DNA from 2 places in the Rossellomorea sp. H136 genome. Region 2 is predicted to be linked to the other one. Evidence: a T-box and tRNA genes for the amino acid it is inferred to sense, from the RefSeq annotation. Region 2 holds a T-box; the other holds one or more tRNA genes.
The links. A T-box is a leader RNA that pairs with one kind of tRNA and senses whether it is charged. The one in region 2 lies ahead of leuS (leucine--tRNA ligase), so its partner is inferred to be a tRNA-Leu.
Positions count from the first base shown of each region.

Region 1 (10,436 bases), 1.3 Mb from region 2:
CCTTCAAAGGTATCCAACGCTTCATGGCGCTTTAGGTGATATTCAATCTCTAGTCGACGGTACATCAGATGATACAACATATATTATTGGAAACTTACTCTAACAGTCTTAGGGTAAGTTTTTTTTGGCTCTTTTACAAAAACAGTTGGATTATAACTAACCCTGTAATTCATGTGTATAACTAATAACGATTTTTGAAAATCGTAATAATGTTAATTTTCTTCTTTGAGATTAGTGTGGATATTTATGGTGATGTAGTAGGCGAAGAGTGGATGGTAGCGGAAGGCACTTAACTCCTGCGGGGAATAGAGGAAAGGTCGAGACCCCACAGGGCAAGCCCGAGGAGGGTCAACTTCCTCACCCGCGGAAAGGAACGTTAACAGTGAGAATTGCAGTGGCAAAGCTTTCGTTTCAATACAACAGATATATGCTTCCTTTAAGTTAAGCCAACTTTTCAATCCTCAAAGACAGTTATGGTAAAATAAACAAGAATCCTATCAATGGAGGTAATACAATTGGCAGCAACATTAACAAATCAAGAACCATTACTTAACAAAGTATCCAAAGAATTGAACCTATCAATAAAAAATGTGAAAAACGTCATCTCACTACTGGAGGAAGGAAATACAGTTCCTTTCATCGCGCGTTATCGGAAAGAACAGACTGGAGCACTAGACGAAGTTCAGATCCGTAATATTATGGATAAATGGAATTACTTGCAAAATTTAGAGCAAAGAAAAGAAGAAGTTATTCGATTAATCGAAGAACAAGGGAAGCTGACTGAAGAGTTAACCCAGGCCATTAAAAAGGCGGATAAGCTGCAAACGGTAGAAGATTTGTACCGACCATATAAGCAAAAACGAAGAACAAAAGCGACCGTAGCGAAAGAAAAAGGACTGGAACCCCTGGCAGAATGGATTCTAAGCTTCCCTGCATCAGGAGATCTTGCAGAAAAGGCTTCTCACTACGTGTCTGAAGATAAGGAAGTAATGACAACCGATGAAGCTTTAAATGGAGCAAAAGACATTATTGCAGAGTACATTTCCGATGAAGCTTCATACCGAGAATACATAAGAAGTTATACATTCCGAAAAGGGTTAATTGAATCAAAGGTGAAAAAGGAAGAGGAAGACGAGAAAAAAGTTTTCGAAATGTACTACTCATATCAAGAACCGATCCACAAAGTAGTTCCTCACCGGATTTTAGCAATGAACCGAGGGGAAAAGGAAGATGTATTAAAGGTGAATATACAGCCTGATTCAGAAGGTATTCTGCACTATTTACAAAGACAGGTCATTAAAAATGTTCACTCCATTTCCGTTCCTCTTGTAAAAGAAGCAGTGGAGGATAGCTATAAAAGACTGATCCAACCATCGGTAGAGAGAGAAATTCGTAATGAATTAACAGAGAAAGCAGAGGATCAAGCCATTCATATCTTCTCTGAAAACTTGAGAAAGTTATTGCTTCAGCCGCCGATGAAAGGAAAAATGGTCTTGGGTGTCGACCCTGCTTTCCGAACAGGCTGCAAATTAGCAGTCATTGATGAAACAGGAAAAACTCTTGATATTAATGTGATTTATCCACATTCATCCCAATCTCAACTCTCAAAGGCGGAAGCTGCGATCAAAGCGATAATGACAAAATATTCGATTGAGGTTGTCGCTATTGGAAATGGCACGGCATCCAGGGAAACAGAGCAATTTGTTGTGAATGTGTTAAAAGATATAGATCAACCGATCTTCTATTTAATTGTCAACGAAGCTGGAGCAAGTGTATATTCAGCATCAGATGTGGCGAGAGAAGAGTTCCCGGACCTCCAGGTTGAAGAAAGAAGTGCCGTCTCCATCGCAAGAAGATTGCAGGATCCGTTAGCTGAATTAGTGAAAATCGATCCTAAATCTGTTGGAGTTGGGCAATACCAGCATGATGTTTCACAAAAGAAGCTAAATGAATCACTAACCTTTGTGGTAGAAACGGCTGTAAACCAAGTTGGTGTAAATGTGAATACTGCCTCCTCATCCCTATTGCAATATGTTGCGGGGCTATCAAAAACAGTGGCTACTAATATTGTGAAAAAGAGAGAGGAAGAGGGCAAATTTGTTTCCAGGGCACAATTAAAGAAAATTCCAAGACTTGGCGCAAAAACATACGAACAATGTATTGGCTTCCTAAGAATAATGGATGGGAAAGAGATTCTCGATCGAACATCTATTCATCCGGACAATTATAACGATGTGAAGAAACTTCTTGCGAAGGTTGGGTTGAGTGTAAATGACATCGGGTCAGAAGAATTGAAACAGTCTTTGAACCAATTGAATTTAGAAAAGGTTTCTGAGGAGTTGGAAATAGGGAGATTAACTCTGAAAGATATTGTAGATTCGTTAATTAGACCTGGGCGTGATCCACGGGATGAATTTCCTAAACCTCTTCTTAAGAAGGATGTCTTGAAACTTGAAGATTTAACACAAGGTATGGAGTTGCAAGGGACAGTAAGAAATGTAGTGGATTTCGGTGCGTTTATTGATGTAGGGGTGAAACAGGATGGACTTGTCCATATTTCAAAGCTGAAAAATGGTTTCGTTAAGCATCCATTAGATGTGGTGTCTGTTGGGGATGTTGTGACCGTTTGGGTTGACAGCGTGGATGTTCAAAAAGGCAGAGTCGCATTGACGATGATTCAATAATCATGTAAGAGCTGACTGCGGGGTAGTGAATGCTATCTCAGGTCAGCTCTTTTGGCCATTTGGGATGGGGTAGGATAGATGTCCATACTTAAGAGCTGTTCTTCTTACGGTAAAAATACCAGCATTGATTAAGGAGTTTGATTTGATATCGATCCTTCTCAAAATAGGCTCTCCTCAATTGATTCACAAGCCAGTTAGGCATGGGGTAACCTCCTTATCTCTAAGAAAGTGCCAGCTGAATCCATGTAATGACATTCCTCGGAGTATTATGTCATGCTGAAACAGTAAGGGTGATATCTAGTTTATGCTATAATAGGTTGTCATGTTCTAATTAAGAAAGAAGGATTCCATATGACGGACACTGAGCTGCAATTTCTTATTGAAAAAATTTCTATTCAATCTTTTCATAAGCCTTTTCTTCATAAGGCATATTTCAACCCAAGGCTAAGAACCACTGGGGGAAGGTATATGTTAGGTAGTCATAATATCGAGATTAATCGTAAATATTTTGACGAGCATGGTATGGATGAATTAATAGGAATCATTAAACATGAGTTGTGTCATTATCATTTGCATATTGAAGGTAAAGGATATAAGCATGGAGATGAAGATTTTAAGAGACTTCTAAATGAAGTTGGGGGTCCAAGACATTGTTCAATATTAACGAGTGTGAATAATAGAAAAAGGTATTTGATTTATGTGTGCTCGAAGTGCGGGTTGGAGTTTAAAAGAAGAAGGAAGATCAATATAAGAAAATACGTATGTGGACGTTGTAAAGGCAGGCTTAAATTAGTGAAGGAAGTTATTATGAAGAAAGACAAATCCTGAGTGGTTAATCCTCTGATTATGATCAACTATTTGTGATAAAAAGTGTTTGAAAGTAGTTGACAATAAATAGATGAGTCATTATAATCTAAAGAGTCGATAAGACGAGTTAAGCGAAAAATTCTTTACGTTCCGCAGTAGCTCAGTGGTAGAGCTATCGGCTGTTAACCGATCGGTCGCAAGTTCGAATCTTGCCTGCGGAGCCATTTTTATGGGGAAGTACTCAAGTGGCTGAAGAGGCGCCCCTGCTAAGGGTGTAGGTCGGGCAACTGGCGCGAGGGTTCAAATCCCTCCTTCTCCGCCATTACTTTTAAACATGGCCCATTGGTCAAGCGGTTAAGACACCGCCCTTTCACGGCGGTAACACGGGTTCGAATCCCGTATGGGTCATTTTTTTATTATTTGTAACTCGTTTTGCTTACGCAAGGCAATGAAAGTTATTTTGACTATCGTCAAGGTAATGATAGTTATTTTCGCTGTCGCGAGGTAATGAAAGTTATTTTGCTGGCGCAAAAAACTCTGGTCCGGTAGTTCAGTTGGTTAGAATGCCTGCCTGTCACGCAGGAGGTCGCGGGTTCGAGTCCCGTCCGGACCGCCAGATTATTTCTTTTAAAAAGTTATTGACTTTAATGTTTTGGACATGTTAATATATAAACCTCGTCACTTTTTGACGGAACATTGGGCTATAGCCAAGCGGTAAGGCATCGCACTTTGACTGCGACATGCGTTGGTTCGAATCCAGCTAGCCCAGCCATTTAAGAGCCATTAGCTCAGTTGGTAGAGCATCTGACTTTTAATCAGAGGGTCGAAGGTTCGAGTCCTTCATGGCTCACCAAAGATTTTTGCAATAGCAAAATCATTTATGCGGGTGTGGCGGAATTGGCAGACGCACCAGACTTAGGATCTGGCGCCGCAAGGCGTGGGGGTTCAAGTCCCTTCACCCGCACTTTGAAAGTCTTTGAAATAACTATTAAAAAGTTATTGACATAGCAGATTATCCTCGTTATAATAGTGTTTGTCGCTTGAAACGCGGTCGTGGCGGAATGGCAGACGCGCTAGGTTGAGGGCCTAGTGGGGGCGACCCCGTGGAGGTTCAAGTCCTCTCGGCCGCACCAAAGATTTTAAAACATATTGCGCCCGTAGCTCAATTGGATAGAGCGTTTGACTACGGATCAAAAGGTTAGGGGTTCGACTCCTCTCGGGCGCGCCATCTTGTTTCTACAAGCGAGTGTTTCATACTCAATGTAATACATATGCTTTTCTAGCGGGAAGTAGCTCAGCTTGGTAGAGCACTTGGTTTGGGACCAAGGGGTCGCAGGTTCGAATCCTGTCTTCCCGACCATCACAATATTATATGCGGGTGTAGTTTAGTGGTAAAACCTCAGCCTTCCAAGCTGATGATGAGGGTTCGATTCCCTTCACCCGCTCCAATTTAAACCTTATTATTGAACCTTGAAAACTGAACAAAACAAGACAATACGTCAACGTTAATTCTAGATTTATTTTTAAAGAGCTATTCAAACTTTTATCGGAGAGTTTGATCCTGGCTCAGGACGAACGCTGGCGGCGTGCCTAATACATGCAAGTCGAGCGGATTGATGGGAGCTTGCTCCCATCAGTCAGCGGCGGACGGGTGAGTAACACGTGGGTAACCTGCCTGTAAGACTGGGATAACTCCGGGAAACCGGGGCTAATACCGGATAACTCATTTCCTCGCATGAGGAAATGTTGAAAGGTGGCTTTTAGCTATCACTTACAGATGGACCCGCGGCGCATTAGCTAGTTGGTGAGGTAACGGCTCACCAAGGCGACGATGCGTAGCCGACCTGAGAGGGTGATCGGCCACACTGGGACTGAGACACGGCCCAGACTCCTACGGGAGGCAGCAGTAGGGAATCTTCCGCAATGGACGAAAGTCTGACGGAGCAACGCCGCGTGAGTGATGAAGGTTTTCGGATCGTAAAACTCTGTTGTTAGGGAAGAACAAGTACCGTTCGAATAGGGCGGTACCTTGACGGTACCTAACCAGAAAGCCACGGCTAACTACGTGCCAGCAGCCGCGGTAATACGTAGGTGGCAAGCGTTGTCCGGAATTATTGGGCGTAAAGCGCGCGCAGGTGGTTTCTTAAGTCTGATGTGAAAGCCCACGGCTCAACCGTGGAGGGTCATTGGAAACTGGGGAACTTGAGTGCAGAAGAGGAAAGTGGAATTCCAAGTGTAGCGGTGAAATGCGTAGATATTTGGAGGAACACCAGTGGCGAAGGCGACTTTCTGGTCTGTAACTGACACTGAGGCGCGAAAGCGTGGGGAGCAAACAGGATTAGATACCCTGGTAGTCCACGCCGTAAACGATGAGTGCTAAGTGTTAGGGGGTTTCCGCCCCTTAGTGCTGCAGCTAACGCATTAAGCACTCCGCCTGGGGAGTACGGTCGCAAGACTGAAACTCAAAGGAATTGACGGGGGCCCGCACAAGCGGTGGAGCATGTGGTTTAATTCGAAGCAACGCGAAGAACCTTACCAGGTCTTGACATCCTCTGACAACCCTAGAGATAGGGCTTTCCCCTTCGGGGGACAGAGTGACAGGTGGTGCATGGTTGTCGTCAGCTCGTGTCGTGAGATGTTGGGTTAAGTCCCGCAACGAGCGCAACCCTTGATCTTAGTTGCCAGCATTCAGTTGGGCACTCTAAGATGACTGCCGGTGACAAACCGGAGGAAGGTGGGGATGACGTCAAATCATCATGCCCCTTATGACCTGGGCTACACACGTGCTACAATGGACGGTACAAAGGGCAGCAAGACCGCGAGGTTTAGCCAATCCCATAAAACCGTTCTCAGTTCGGATTGTAGGCTGCAACTCGCCTACATGAAGCTGGAATCGCTAGTAATCGCGGATCAGCATGCCGCGGTGAATACGTTCCCGGGCCTTGTACACACCGCCCGTCACACCACGAGAGTTTGTAACACCCGAAGTCGGTGAGGTAACCTTTTGGAGCCAGCCGCCTAAGGTGGGACAGATGATTGGGGTGAAGTCGTAACAAGGTAGCCGTATCGGAAGGTGCGGCTGGATCACCTCCTTTCTAAGGAAGATTTACTAAAACGTTTGACACGTCGAAGTTTTGTTCAGTTTTGATGGTTTAATAAGGTTTTTTGCGAAAGCAAAATAACCATCCATCAAAACTTTTTGTCTCTTACGAGATCAAAATGTGTTTGTTCTTTGAAAACTAGATAAAGATAAATTGATAGTCAAGAAATTACCGAGTATCGCCATTTTAGGTTTTAAACCTGATGTAACAACCAATTCGGTTAAGTTATGAAGGGCGCACGGTGGATGCCTTGGCACTAGGAGCCGACGAAGGACGGGACTAACACCGATATGCTTTGGGGAGCTGTAAGTGAGCTTTGATCCAGAGATTTCCGAATGGGGGAACCCATTGTTCGTAATGGAACAATATCCTTACTTGAATACATAGAGTATGGAAGGCAGACCCAGGGAACTGAAACATCTAAGTACCTGGAGGAAGAGAAAGCAATTGCGATTCCCTGAGTAGCGGCGAGCGAAACGGGATGTAGCCCAAACCAAGAGGCTTGCCTCTTGGGGTTGTAGGACACTCTATACGGAGTTACAAAGGAATGAAGTAGACGAAGAAGTCTGGAAAGGCTCGTCAAAGAAGGTAACAACCCTGTAGTTGAAACTTCATTCTCTCTTGAGTGGATCCTGAGTACGGCGGGACACGTGAAATCCCGTCGGAAGCTGGGAGGACCATCTCCCAAGGCTAAATACTCCCTAGTGACCGATAGTGAACCAGTACCGTGAGGGAAAGGTGAAAAGCACCCCGGAAGGGGAGTGAAATAGAACCTGAAACCGTGTGCCTACAAGTAGTCAGAGCCCGTTAACGGGTGATGGCGTGCCTTTTGTAGAATGAACCGGCGAGTTACGATCCCATGCAAGGTTAAGTCGATGAGACGGAGCCGCAGCGAAAGCGAGTCTGAATAGGGCGAATTGAGTATGTGGTCGTAGACCCGAAACCAGGTGATCTACCCATGTCCAGGATGAAGTTCAGGTAACACTGAATGGAGGTCCGAACCCACGCACGTTGAAAAGTGCGGGGATGAGGTGTGGGTAGCGGAGAAATTCCAATCGAACTTGGAGATAGCTGGTTCTCTCCGAAATAGCTTTAGGGCTAGCCTCATGTGTAAGAGTCTTGGAGGTAGAGCACTGTTTGGACTAGGGGCCCTCATCGGGTTACCGAATTCAGACAAACTCCGAATGCCAAAGACTTATCCATGGGAGTCAGACTGCGAGTGATAAGATCCGTAGTCGAAAGGGAAACAGCCCAGACCACCAGCTAAGGTCCCAAAGTATACGTTAAGTGGAAAAGGATGTGGAGTTGCTTAGACAACCAGGATGTTGGCTTAGAAGCAGCCACCATTTAAAGAGTGCGTAATAGCTCACTGGTCGAGTGACTCTGCGCCGAAAATGTACCGGGGCTAAACGTATCACCGAAGCTGTGGATTGACACCTTTAGGTGTCAGTGGTAGGAGAGCGTTCTAAGGACTGCGAAGCTAGACCGTAAGGACTGGTGGAGTGCTTAGAAGTGAGAATGCCGGTATGAGTAGCGAAAGATGGGTGAGAATCCCATCCACCGAATGCCTAAGGTTTCCTGAGGAAGGCTCGTCCGCTCAGGGTTAGTCGGGACCTAAGTCGAGGCCGATAGGCGTAGACGATGGACAACAGGTTGATATTCCTGTACCACCTCTTTTCCGTTTGAGCAATGGGGGGACGCAGGAGGATAGGGTAAGCGCACTGCTGGATATGTGCGTCTAAGCAGTTAGGCTGATGATGAGGCAAATCCCATCATCGTGAAGGCTGAGCTGTGATAGCGAGCGAATTATAGTAGCGAAGTTCCTGATTCCACACTGCCAAGAAAAGCCTCTAGCGAGGAAAAAGGTGCCCGTACCGCAAACCGACACAGGTAGGCGAGGAGAGAATCCTAAGGTGAGCGAGAGAACTCTCGTTAAGGAACTCGGCAAAATGACCCCGTAACTTCGGGAGAAGGGGTGCTCTGGTAGGGTGCAAGCCCGAGAGAGCCGCAGTGAATAGGCCCAGGCGACTGTTTAGCAAAAACACAGGTCTCTGCGAAGCCGTAAGGCGAAGTATAGGGGCTGACGCCTGCCCGGTGCTGGAAGGTTAAGAGGAGTGCTTAGCGCAAGCGAAGGTGCGAATCGAAGCCCCAGTAAACGGCGGCCGTAACTATAACGGTCCTAAGGTAGCGAAATTCCTTGTCGGGTAAGTTCCGACCCGCACGAAAGGCGTAACGATCTGGGCACTGTCTCAACGAGAGACTCGGTGAAATTATAGTACCTGTGAAGATGCAGGTTACCCGCGACAGGACGGAAAGACCCCGTGGAGCTTTACTGTAGCCTGATATTGAATTTTGGTACAGCTTGTACAGGATAGGTAGGAGCCTTGGAAGCCGGAGCGCCAGCTTCGGTGGAGGCATCGGTGGGATACTACCCTGGCTGTATTGAAATTCTAACCCGCGCCCCTTATCGGGGTGGGAGACAGTGTCAGGTGGGCAGTTTGACTGGGGCGGTCGCCTCCTAAAGAGTAACGGAGGCGCCCAAAGGTTCCCTCAGAATGGTTGGAAATCATTCGCAGAGTGTAAAGGCACAAGGGAGCTTGACTGCGAGACCTACAAGTCGAGCAGGGACGAAAGTCGGGCTTAGTGATCCGGTGGTTCCGCATGGAAGGGCCATCGCTCAACGGATAAAAGCTACCCCGGGGATAACAGGCTTATCTCCCCCAAGAGTCCACATCGACGGGGAGGTTTGGCACCTCGATGTCGGCTCATCGCATCCTGGGGCTGTAGTCGGTCCCAAGGGTTGGGCTGTTCGCCCATTAAAGCGGTACGCGAGCTGGGTTCAGAACGTCGTGAGACAGTTCGGTCCCTATCCGTCGTGGGCGCAGGAAATTTGAGAGGAGCTGTCCTTAGTACGAGAGGACCGGGATGGACGCACCGCTGGTGTACCAGTTGTCTTGCCAAAGGCATCGCTGGGTAGCTATGTGCGGAAGGGATAAGTGCTGAAAGCATCTAAGCATGAAGCCCCCCTCGAGATGAGATTTCCCATCACGTATGTGAGTAAGATCCCTAGAAGATGACTAGGTAGATAGGTCAGAGATGGAAGCATGGCGACATGTGGAGTTGACTGATACTAATCGATCGAGGACTTAACCACAAAGAGTCATTTTTAAATGAACAACAATTGGTCGATATTCGGCTTTCTTGACATCAATTCTTTATCTAGTTTTGAAGGAACAATCCTTCAATTGAATAATTCGTCTGGTGACAATGGCGAAGAGGTCACACCCGTTCCCATGCCGAACACGGAAGTTAAGCTCTTCAGCGCCGATGGTAGTTGGGGGATCTCCCCCTGTGAGAGTAGGACGTCGCCAGGCGAAATTTTATTTTTTTGCATAATCACTTTATTAGTGAAGCTGCATATAGTAGAATAGATAGTAGTTATCATCTTAAGTAACATTTATATCGTCGCGGGGTGGAGCAGTTCGGTAGCTCGTCGGGCTCATAACCCGAAGGTCGCAGGTTCAAATCCTGTCCCCGCAATACCATTTTTGACTAGGGATAGCATAATCCTTAATGAGTCACGCATGGATAGTTATTTTGCTAGAGCAAAAAAACTTTGGTCCGGTAGTTCAGTTGGTTAGAATGCCTGCCTGTCACGCAGGAGGTCGCGGGTTCGAGTCCCGTCCGGACCGCCATTTTTGTTAATTCAAACGAAACTTTGTTTCGTTTTTTTTATTGTCTGTGACCACAACCTTTACTCTCATACCCGAAAAAGGGTAAACTACATATATACATTCTCCCTTAGGGTAACAAATGATCCTAAGGTTTTTTTATACTCTAAATG
Region 1 is NZ_CM166371.1:247,463-257,898, forward strand. Features, by position in the region: gene ACYH0O_RS01360 (PP2C family serine/threonine-protein phosphatase) at 1-103, shown strand, start outside; gene ACYH0O_RS01365 (Tex family protein) at 516-2,684, shown strand; gene cmpA (cortex morphogenetic protein CmpA) at 2,773-2,886, opposite strand; gene ACYH0O_RS01375 (SprT family protein) at 3,036-3,512, shown strand; tRNA gene ACYH0O_RS01380 (tRNA-Asn) at 3,641-3,715, shown strand; tRNA gene ACYH0O_RS01385 (tRNA-Ser) at 3,723-3,813, shown strand; tRNA gene ACYH0O_RS01390 (tRNA-Glu) at 3,828-3,899, shown strand; tRNA gene ACYH0O_RS01395 (tRNA-Asp) at 4,031-4,107, shown strand; tRNA gene ACYH0O_RS01400 (tRNA-Gln) at 4,189-4,263, shown strand; tRNA gene ACYH0O_RS01405 (tRNA-Lys) at 4,269-4,344, shown strand; tRNA gene ACYH0O_RS01410 (tRNA-Leu) at 4,374-4,455, shown strand; tRNA gene ACYH0O_RS01415 (tRNA-Leu) at 4,539-4,624, shown strand; tRNA gene ACYH0O_RS01420 (tRNA-Arg) at 4,643-4,719, shown strand; tRNA gene ACYH0O_RS01425 (tRNA-Pro) at 4,775-4,851, shown strand; tRNA gene ACYH0O_RS01430 (tRNA-Gly) at 4,866-4,939, shown strand; rRNA gene ACYH0O_RS01435 (16S ribosomal RNA) at 5,035-6,586, shown strand; rRNA gene ACYH0O_RS01440 (23S ribosomal RNA) at 6,811-9,746, shown strand; rRNA gene rrf (5S ribosomal RNA) at 9,850-9,966, shown strand; tRNA gene ACYH0O_RS01450 (tRNA-Met) at 10,059-10,132, shown strand; tRNA gene ACYH0O_RS01455 (tRNA-Asp) at 10,211-10,287, shown strand.
Region 1: it encodes a tRNA-Leu, which carries the amino acid that the T-box ahead of leuS (leucine--tRNA ligase) is inferred to sense. The anticodon was not compared.

Region 2 (10,436 bases):
CGTAAACGAAAAGCGGAAGGGCTTTGCCCAGAGGCGACAAGCATAAGCCGAACCTGCCGATAAGGCGGGTTTTTGCCTTTTTGGCAGATTTGGCTTATGACCTCGAGGGACTAGCCGCTGGAGCTGGACACATAGAAAAGCGGAGGCGGCCTTGCCGCCGGAACTGTGGCAGATCGAATAACGGACTAAAATTACTATTTAAACAAAGAAACGGGGCAGCACCTTTAGCGAAAGGTGCTGCCCCGTTTTTTATTCAGGTTTGAATTCTTTTAGTAGCGTAACTTCCTCTTCAGTCAGTTCACGGTACTCACCAAGTTCTAAATCTTTATCAAGCTCAAGCGGGCCCATCGTTAAACGCTTCAGATACATGACGCGCTTCCCTACGCTTTCGAACATTCTTTTCACCTGATGAAATTTCCCTTCAGTGATCGTCAATTCAATATCAGAAGTCTGGCCTGATTTTAGAATGGTCAATTCCCCTGGCTTAGTTTCATAGCCATCATCCAACGTGACTCCACTTTTAAAGGCTTCCACGTCCTCTTCTGTTACTTCACCGTCAATCACGGCAAAATACGTTTTCGGAACATGACGCTTCGGAGAAAGGAGCTGGTGGGATAATTGACCGTCATTCGTAATGAGAAGGAATCCCTCTGTGTCCTTATCGAGTCTTCCAACCGGAAATGGATTGAATATTTGATCTTCCAATTGAAGCAAATCAATGACGGTTTCATCCTGTCCATCTTCAGTTGCTGAGATGACTCCAGGCGGCTTATTCATGAGAAGGTAGATGAATTCACGATACTCAACCTGTTCTCCGTACAACAACACTGTATCCTTCTCCGTATTGATATGTACTTTCCCATCCTTAATGACATCTCCATTGACTTGAAGACCGCCATCCTTTAATAATTTCTTTACTTCTTTCCGGCTGCCATAACCCATATTGGCAAGCATTTTATCTATTCTCACATTAATCACGCTCCGTTTATGTTGAGTTTCTTTAATATTGATTTTATTAGTGATTTGACTAGTCCATGGGCACTTACCCATTCATGTTTCTATTCTTAACATAGGCTACTAAAGGTAAGCAACTTTGATAAAAATAAATGAGGTGAAGCGTATGTATCCATATCGACAACAAGGTTCAGGTGGATTGTTGATCCCTATTCCACTTCCTGGAGGTGGCGGACAGGGATATCCAGGTTTCCCTGGTCAAGGATATGGCGGCGGCATCAATGACCGGTTAGACCGGCTTGAGAGACAATACGAGCGTCTGGACCGTAAAGTAGACCGCTTGGAACGAAAAGTAGAGCGACTTGAAAGACAGCTTGGATATTATAATAATTAGCCCTTTCCTATTACAATGATTGGTGAAAGGTGCATGACCCAATAAATAGAAGCTGGGCTCACTCGCCATTCAATAAAAAAAGGGATGATCGGCATGTATCATCCCTTTTTCCTTTACCCTATGCGAAGTTTACTGCGAATCCTCGTGATTTTATCCCCGAATAAACGATCTGCCAATTTACTTCTTAAGCTTAAGTAGAAGTAAACGAGTGCTCCCACACCACCACAGATGGCAACGAGGAGAATCGATTGGAACCCGGACTCAGGATTGAGGAATTGCACCAGAATACCATATAGCACTAATACCACTACTGCCATGACGGCATTCAGTGCTCCAATGAACATGGTTCTTCTCATAATCAGTCTGAATTGATATCTCGCGTATTTCTTGATGACATATAAATTGATTAGAATCGCTACTGTATACCCAATCACAGTGGCGATGACAGCACCTTGAGTTTCGAACAAGCGGATCAACGGTATGTTCAGAACAAGCTTAAGAAGCAATCCGACAAGCAAGCTGAAAATTGTAAATTTCTGCTCGTCAATTCCTTGAAGAATCGCTGCCGTAACAGCAAATAAAGCAAAGAGAATCGCAACAGGTGCATATGATCTTAAAATAGACGTTCCTAATTCATCGCTGTGATAGAACATTGTGTACGTCGGCTCAGCTAAAAGCGCAATTCCTAAAGCTGCCGGAACAGTAAGAAACAATAGAATTTGAAACGTTTGGTCGATGTTTCTACGCATCGTTTTCCGGTCGCCGCTTGTATAAGACGTCGTAATCAACGGGATCAGCGTCATAGAAAAGGCGGTTGCCAATGACACTGGAATGATCACAAGCTTATGAGTATAGAAGTTCAATACGGCAAAGGCATGATCGGAAACTTTCGCATTTCCAATCGCAGACATCGCAGTGTTAAAGGTAATCTGATCGACCAGTTGAAATAAAGGATTGGCAAGTCCTACAAAAATAAACGGAATCGAATAGGCGATGATTTCTTTATACATCGACCGTAATGAAACCTCTTCCTGACCGCGATCTTCCTCTAATAGCTCATCTAAATGAGGCTTTCGTTTAAACCAATACCAAATCAATGCCCCGAGACTTGCAAGCCCCCCGACAAATGCAGCAAATGTCGCTACGGAAATGGCCGTAGTCACTGATCCATCTAAGATATTTAATACAACATAAATCCCGCCTAATAAGAAAACAATCCGGACAATTTGTTCAATCACCTGGGAAACCGCCGTCGGTCCCATAGATTGATGGCCCTGGAAAAAGCCCCTGATCAAGCTCATAAACGGAATGATGATCAGTGCAAAACTTACTGCTCGAATGACGGTCGTCACCTGTGCGACCGATATCACCTGTTCATCACTCTTGATTGTCATCTCTGCGAATATAGGTGCAAATGCATACATAATGAGGAATGATACAATCCCCGTCAGCGTCATCAGCACCAAACCCGACTTAAATAGCCTTCGTCCAACGGCATATTCACCTATGGCATTATATTTTGAAACGAATTTCGATACGGCCAGCGGCACACCTGCAGTCGCTACAGTCAGAAAAATTGTATAAGGTACATAACCATATTGATAAAGGGAAGCCCCTTCTTCATGGCCTTTTAACAAATCATCAAACGGTATAACATAAAAAAGACCCAGAAACTTCGAAATAAAGGTCCCTAACGTTAAAATAAACGTCCCTCTTATTAATTTAGATGACATAGTATCCCTCTCTATATATCTTGTTGCTCATTAAACAAACAAAATAAATTCCAGCACTCAAAATTTACACACTATCAGTAGTTTACTACTGTACGAATCGAATGACAATTTTTTTCGAATGTTGTATTTAAAACCCATCCCATTTAAAATAAGGAGAAACTTCTTTTGAGAAACGAAAGAGCAAAACTAAAAGTTGGTGGAAAAATGGTAAAGAAATACGATGTGATTGTCATAGGTGGAGGACCGTCCGGATTGATGGCCAGTATCGCAGCCGGTGAAAACGGGGCGAACGTCCTTCTTGTAGATAAAGGAACGAAGCTTGGAAGAAAGCTTGCGATTTCCGGAGGCGGCCGCTGCAACGTGACCAATCGACTTCCCATAGAAGAAATCATTAAGCATATTCCAGGAAATGGACGTTTTTTATATAGTGCCTTTTCTGAGTTTAATAATGAAGATATCATCGCTTTCTTTGAGAAGCTGGGAATCCAATTAAAAGAGGAAGATCACGGCAGGATGTTCCCCGTATCGAACCGGGCTATGGATGTTGTGGAAGCCTTATTGAAGCGCATGAAGGAGTTAAAGGTGGATACCCGGACGAGCACAAGCGTGGAGGAAGTTCTGTACGAAAACGGCGAGACGGTCGGTATCCTCTTGAAAGACGGGGAAACGATTGCAGCAAGGGCTGTCGTCATAGCGGTTGGAGGCAAGTCCGTCCCCCATACCGGATCGACTGGTGATGGATATCCGTGGGCTACAAAAGCGGGGCATACGATTACTGACTTGTTCCCGACAGAGGTTCCTCTTACATCGGACGAGCCTTTTGTTAAAAAGAAAGAGCTTCAAGGACTTTCTTTGCGCAGCGTTGGTTTGAGCGTATTAAATCCTAAGGGAAAGAAAATCATCACGCATAAAATGGATATGATCTTTACCCATTTAGGAATTTCCGGACCGGCTGTTCTTCGTTGCAGTCAATACGTGGTAAAAGCCATGAAGAAATCGAACCTGACCCATGTTGCCATGCAGATTGATTCCATGCCTGATCAAAATGAAGAGCAGCTATTCCAGTCTATCCATAAACAGGTGAAAGAAGAAGGAAAGAAAGCCGCAAAGAATATATTCAAAGGATTGGTTCCTGAGAGATATCTGTTATTTTTATTAGACCGTGCGGAAATCGATCACGATGAAAAAGGAGACCATATCTCCTCAGAGAAAATCCGACAGTTTACCAAGTTGTTAAAACAATTCACCTTCAATGTGAATGGAACATTATCCATTGATAAGGCGTTTGTAACGGGCGGCGGAGTCTCCATTAAAGAAATCGAACCGAAAACGATGGCTTCGAAAAAGATGAACGGACTCTTCTTCTGTGGGGAAGTGCTTGATATCCACGGATATACTGGTGGCTATAATATTACTTCTGCCCTTGTTACCGGAAGACTTGCCGGCTTTAATGCGGCAAAAGTATAATTCAAAAAGAAAGGTTGATCCCATCTGCAGCTGCAGTACGATCAACCTCTTTATTTTCTGTAAACAACCATGGCCGAGAAACAATAAATCTGATCTTCTACTTCCTCCGACAATGCTGCTACATGATATTTAATATCCACGATTTTTTTATCTTCCAGTTTACTGAGAAAATGATTCATATCTTTCTCCAAATCTTTCTCATGCTCATAATCGAAGACCTTCACTTGAATCATAGAGATCCCTCCCCATTTCTGAATTGGTATTAGTATCGTCAGAATTTTTAATTTTCAAACAATTGATGAGGGATTTTTTATTTTGGATTGAATGTTTCGTTGAGTTTGGTATTTTTTTGATTTCGCTGATATATTTTGAATTTCGCTGATATATTGTCAATTTCGCTGATAAAATGAAAATTTCGCTGATATATCTCGAATTCCGCTGATAAATCACCTTATATTCCACATAGAACTCTGTAGGGAAGTCACTTTTCATCCATTTTCCACTATATACATGAAAAAAACACACCCATTTCAAAAAAAGGATGTGCTTCTTCACAGAAAAACCAATTATTTCTTCTCTGCTGTCTCCCCAGCCCAGTTCATCATGCCGCCTTCCATATTCACAACTTTATATCCTTGTTCCTGCATGTAGTGAGCAACATTTCCACTGCGATTTCCAGAACGGCAGATAAAGATGTACTCTTTGTCTTTATCAAATTGTTCAAGTGACTCAGGAATTTCACCCATTTTGATATGCTTCGCTCCAGGAATCATACCTTCTGCCACCTCTTCATCTTCACGAACATCCACTAAAAGCAGATCTTCACCACTCTTCAACTTTTGCTCCAACTCATCAGTCGTAATCGTTTTAATCGTATCCATTCCTCTCAACTTCCTTTCAACATTCATTCACCACAATTATACCAAAGCCCGTCTCCCAAACAAAAAAATCAGATTGAAAGAGGGACGGACCTCAATAGAATGCTGATTTAAAGCGATTTGCGATTAAAATCCGGCCCATATAGAGGTCCGTCCCTCTAAATAGAAAAGAGGGACGGACCTTGGTGAAATACAGAATCCCCAATTGATAGCATTTCCTAACAATCAGATGCATTTCAAGGTCCGTCCCTCACAATATTAGTTAGCTACGATGTTCACTAGTTTGCCTGGTACAGCAATGACTTTGCGAATGGTTTTGCCTTCGATTTGGCTTTTGATTTCATCGTTTTCCATGGCGGTTTTTTCTAGATCCTCTTTGTTCATATCGCGAGGGATCATGACTTTCGCCTTCACTTTACCGTTCACTTGAAGAACGATTTCGACTTCGTTGTCGACAAGCTTCGATTCATCGAATGTCGGCCATGCTTCGTAGGAAAGCGTTCCTTCGTGACCAAGCTTGCTCCAAAGTTCTTCTGTCATATGCGGAGCGATCGGTGCCAGCATCTTAATGAAACCTTCCACATAGTTTTTAGGAAGTGTGTCAGCTTTGTACGCATCATTGATGAATACCATCAGCTGAGAAATTCCTGTGTTGAAACGAAGCCCCTCGTAGTCCTCTGTCACTTTTTTCACGGTTTGATTATATGTTTTGTCCAGGTCACTGTTCTGTGCATCTGTCACTTTCGAGGAAAGTGTACCATCTTCCTCGACAAGCAGACGCCATACACGGTCAAGGAAGCGACGGGCTCCGTCCAGTCCGTTTGTACTCCATGCGATGGAAGCTTCCAATGGACCCATGAACATTTCATAAAGCCTCAGGGTATCTGCTCCGTGAGATTCTACCACCTCATCCGGATTGACAACATTCCCTTTTGATTTACTCATTTTTTCATTATTTTCACCCAGGATCATTCCTTGGTTGAACAGCTTTTGGAACGGCTCTTTCGTTGGCACTACGCCGATATCATAAAGGAATTTATGCCAGAAACGGGCATAAAGCAAGTGCAGGACCGCATGCTCGGCTCCTCCGATATACGTATCGACCGGCAGCCAATTTTCCATTTTCTTCGCATCGGCTAGGGCTTCTTCGTTATGTGGATCGATATAACGAATATAGTACCAGCAGCTTCCTGCCCACTGAGGCATTGTGTTTGTTTCACGGCGGCCTTTTTTACCTGTTTCAGGGTCTTCAACATTCACCCATTCACTGATGTTCGCAAGTGGAGATTCACCTGTACCGGACGGTTTGATTTCAGTCGTCTTCGGAAGGACAAGTGGAAGCTCACTTTCTGGAACAGTCGTCGTTGTGCCATCTTCCCAGTGGATGACTGGAATCGGTTCACCCCAGTAACGCTGACGGCTGAATAACCAGTCACGCAGACGGTACGTTACTTTCTTGGTTCCGATATTCTTCTCTTCCAACCAGGAAATGGCTTTTGTTATTGCCTCTTCCTTACCCATTCCATCAAGAAAATCAGAGTTCACATGATCTCCGTCACCTGTATAAGCCTCTTTCTCAACGTTACCTCCAGCGACCACTTCCACGATTGGAAGATCGAATTCCTTGGCAAACTCATAATCTCTTTCGTCATGAGCAGGAACAGCCATGATTGCACCAGAACCGTAGCTCATTAGAACGTAATCGGCAATCCAGATCGGCATTTTGCTTCCGTTAGCCGGATTGATCGCATAGGCGCCTGTGAATACACCCGTTTTTTCTTTTGCAAGATCTGTACGTTCAAGATCACTTTTTGACTTGATCTTATCGATATACTCATTCACTTTCTCACGTTGTTCATCCGTCGTAATTTTTTCAACAAATGGATGCTCAGGGGCAAGAACTGCATATGTTGCACCAAAGATCGTATCAGGACGTGTCGTGAAGACATCGAATGATTTGTCATGACCTTCGATTATAAAGTTCACTTCTGCTCCTTCAGAGCGTCCGATCCAGTTGCGTTGCATATCTTTAATACTTTCAGGCCAGTCTACATCTTCAAGGTCTTCCACAAGACGGTCGGCATAAGCGGTGATCTTCAGCATCCACTGTTTCATTGGACGGCGCTCCACAGGATGCCCTCCGCGTTCGCTCTTCCCATCAATGACTTCTTCATTGGCAAGGACCGTCCCCAGTGCCGGACACCAATTCACGGCAACCTCATCCACATAAGCCAAGCCTTTTTCATAAAGCTTGGTAAAGATCCATTGCGTCCATTTGTAGTAGCCCGGATCTGTCGTATTGACTTCGCGATCCCAATCATATGAAAAACCTAGTGATTTAATTTGACGGCGGAATGTATCGATATTTTTTTGTGTGAATTCTGCCGGGTCATTCCCTGTATCAAGGGCATACTGCTCAGCGGGTAAACCGAATGCATCCCACCCCATCGGATGAAGGACATTGTACCCTTGCATACGCTTCATGCGGGAAAGGATGTCCGTTGCTGTAAACCCTTCCGGATGTCCTACGTGAAGACCTGCGCCTGATGGATACGGGAACATATCCAGTGCGTAGAAATTGGCTTTCCCTTCATCTTCAGTCGCCTTGAACGTCTTGTTTGCTTCCCAATACTTCTGCCATTTTGTCTCAACACTTTTATGATCAAAACTCATATTGAGATCCTCCTTTAATTGTCATTCGAAAGGCAGGTGCCTTTCTTTTTTTCAAAAAAATAAAAAAACCCTCATCCCAAATAAATATTTGGGACGAGAGTTTGTATTAACATTCTCCCGCGGTACCACCCACATTAGTGTACGCGCACTCAGCTTCATTCATCCTTAACGCGGAAAACGGCAAGTCTTACTATTGGTTCACACTTGCAACTCAGCAGGCGAGTTCATGATGCTTCTGGTTGACTTTCACCACCCGTCAACTCTCTACGACAGAAATCTTTCATTACTACTCCTGATCAACGTTTCAATATAGGTAAACAATATATGTATTCACTATTTTAGTGAAAAATATACAGAAGCGCAAGCCTATTGTTTGGTTTGCGAGGGAGATTTTTGTGAATTTATTGAATTGGTTGGGATTACAGGTGTCGCTTATTGGGAAGCTTGGTCCTCTTTGATGAAAATTCAGCCGTTTCTCGGGAAGTCCAGCCAATACTGAAGATAATCCAGCCGTTTTACGTTTTTACCCAAACCCTTACACCCCAGAAACGACCTCCTAACAGGCCGTTTCTCTCACCAGGCTATTGAACCGTATATCCTCCATCCAACACAACTGCCTGCCCGGTAATTCCCTTCGCTGCATCACTGCACAGGAACATCGTATAGTCTGCAATTTCTTTTACATCCAGCAATCTTCTCTGCGGTACGAGAGGATAGATGACTTCTTCTATCACTTTTTCAAACGGTATATTTCGCGTTTTGGCAAGGTCCCCCAGCTGATTGCGAACCAGCGGAGTGTCCACGTACCCCGGACAAACCGCATTCACGGTAATTCCATGCTGTGCCGCTTCCAATGCCGCTACCTTCGTCAGGCCGATGACTCCGTGTTTGGCAGAATTATAGGCTGCTTTGCCGGAAAAACCGACTAATCCATTAATGGACGCCATGTTGATGATCCGTCCCGCTCCCTGCTCCTTCATGTGAGGGAGGACATGCTTTATCGCGACAAAAGGAGCGGTCAACATCACTTTTATGAGGAGTTCAAATTTCTCAGTCGGGAACTCTTCAATATGGGACACATGCTGAAGCCCTGCATTATTGATTAATACATCCAACTTCCCGTAATGATCCACCGTTTTAGCGATAGCCTCTTTTAATTCGGCTTCCGATGTCACGTCACAGCGCAATCCAAGAACATCATATCCTTCAGCCTTAATGGCCTCAGAGGCTTTTTGAACGGTATCTTCCTGCAGATCCGTCAGTATGACTTTTGCTCCGTTAGCAGCGAATTCTTTTCCGATTTCGAAGCCGATCCCTTGCGCTGCACCTGTTATGAATACAACTTTATTTTCAACCATGATGATACTCCTTTCTTAGATCCCTACGCCAAATGAGAATAAAAGAATCGCTAATGCTAATCCGATAAGTGGGACAATGACGGTTACTGCACCTACCGCACCATACGCTTCTCCATGTGATTCATTACAGATCGAGCGGATCGTCGTCACGACATATCCATTGTGCGGCAATGAATCCAGTGCTCCTGAAGATATCGCCACTACCCGGTGAAGTGCTTCAGGATTCACACCCATATCAACGTAGTGAGGAGCGAGGATCGGCAATGCGATCGCTTGACCACCGGAGGCTGAACCGGTCATCCCTGCTATCACACTGACTGCGATGGCTCCACCGATCAATGGGGATCCAGGAATATTCGTCATGACATCAACGGCTGTACTAAAGGCTGGAACGGCTTTGGCTACTCCTCCGAATCCAACGACGGCTGCTGTGTTACCGATGGCAATCAATGCTCCGACCGTACCTTCGGAAACAGCACCCCAGAAGCCTTTGAAATATTTGCGATTTAACACATAAGCCGAGATCACGCCACCTAATAAGGCTATAATAAGTGCTGATTGTTTTAAAGAATCGTGGAAAGTGAAAGCCAGAATAAGTACGACTAATAATGGAACCAATCCCATAAAAGGGTTAGGTAAAGGTCTTCCTTCATCAATGACCGGATCTTCTTCACGTGAATGGAACTTCTCTCCTTTATTGACTGCTTTGGTGATCATACGCTTTAACCACCAGTAGCCAAACACCGCCATAAACACGGCTACGATCAAGCTGACTTCCCAGCCTGCATATGGTGTTGTACCAAGATATTCAATCGGAATCCAGTTTTGGATTTCCGGTGACCCTGCAGATGTCATCGTGAACGTAACCGACCCGAATGCTAATGCCGCAGGAATGAAACGACGCGGCAGATCCGCTTGTTTAAATAAACTAACGGCCATAGGATAAACAGAGAATGCCACTACAAAGAGACTGACTCCC
Region 2 is NZ_CM166371.1:3,877,863-3,888,298, forward strand. Features, by position in the region: gene ACYH0O_RS19770 (DeoR family transcriptional regulator) at 1-5, shown strand, start outside; gene ACYH0O_RS19775 (pseudouridine synthase) at 250-969, opposite strand; gene ACYH0O_RS19780 (hypothetical protein) at 1,121-1,348, shown strand; gene ACYH0O_RS19785 (putative polysaccharide biosynthesis protein) at 1,462-3,081, opposite strand; gene ACYH0O_RS19790 (BaiN/RdsA family NAD(P)/FAD-dependent oxidoreductase) at 3,286-4,548, shown strand; gene ACYH0O_RS19795 (sporulation protein Cse60) at 4,599-4,781, opposite strand; gene ACYH0O_RS19800 (rhodanese-like domain-containing protein) at 5,115-5,429, opposite strand; gene leuS (leucine--tRNA ligase) at 5,685-8,099, opposite strand; T-box leader at 8,186-8,408, opposite strand; gene ACYH0O_RS19810 (3-hydroxybutyrate dehydrogenase) at 8,681-9,457, opposite strand; gene ACYH0O_RS19815 (GntP family permease) at 9,473-10,436, opposite strand, start outside.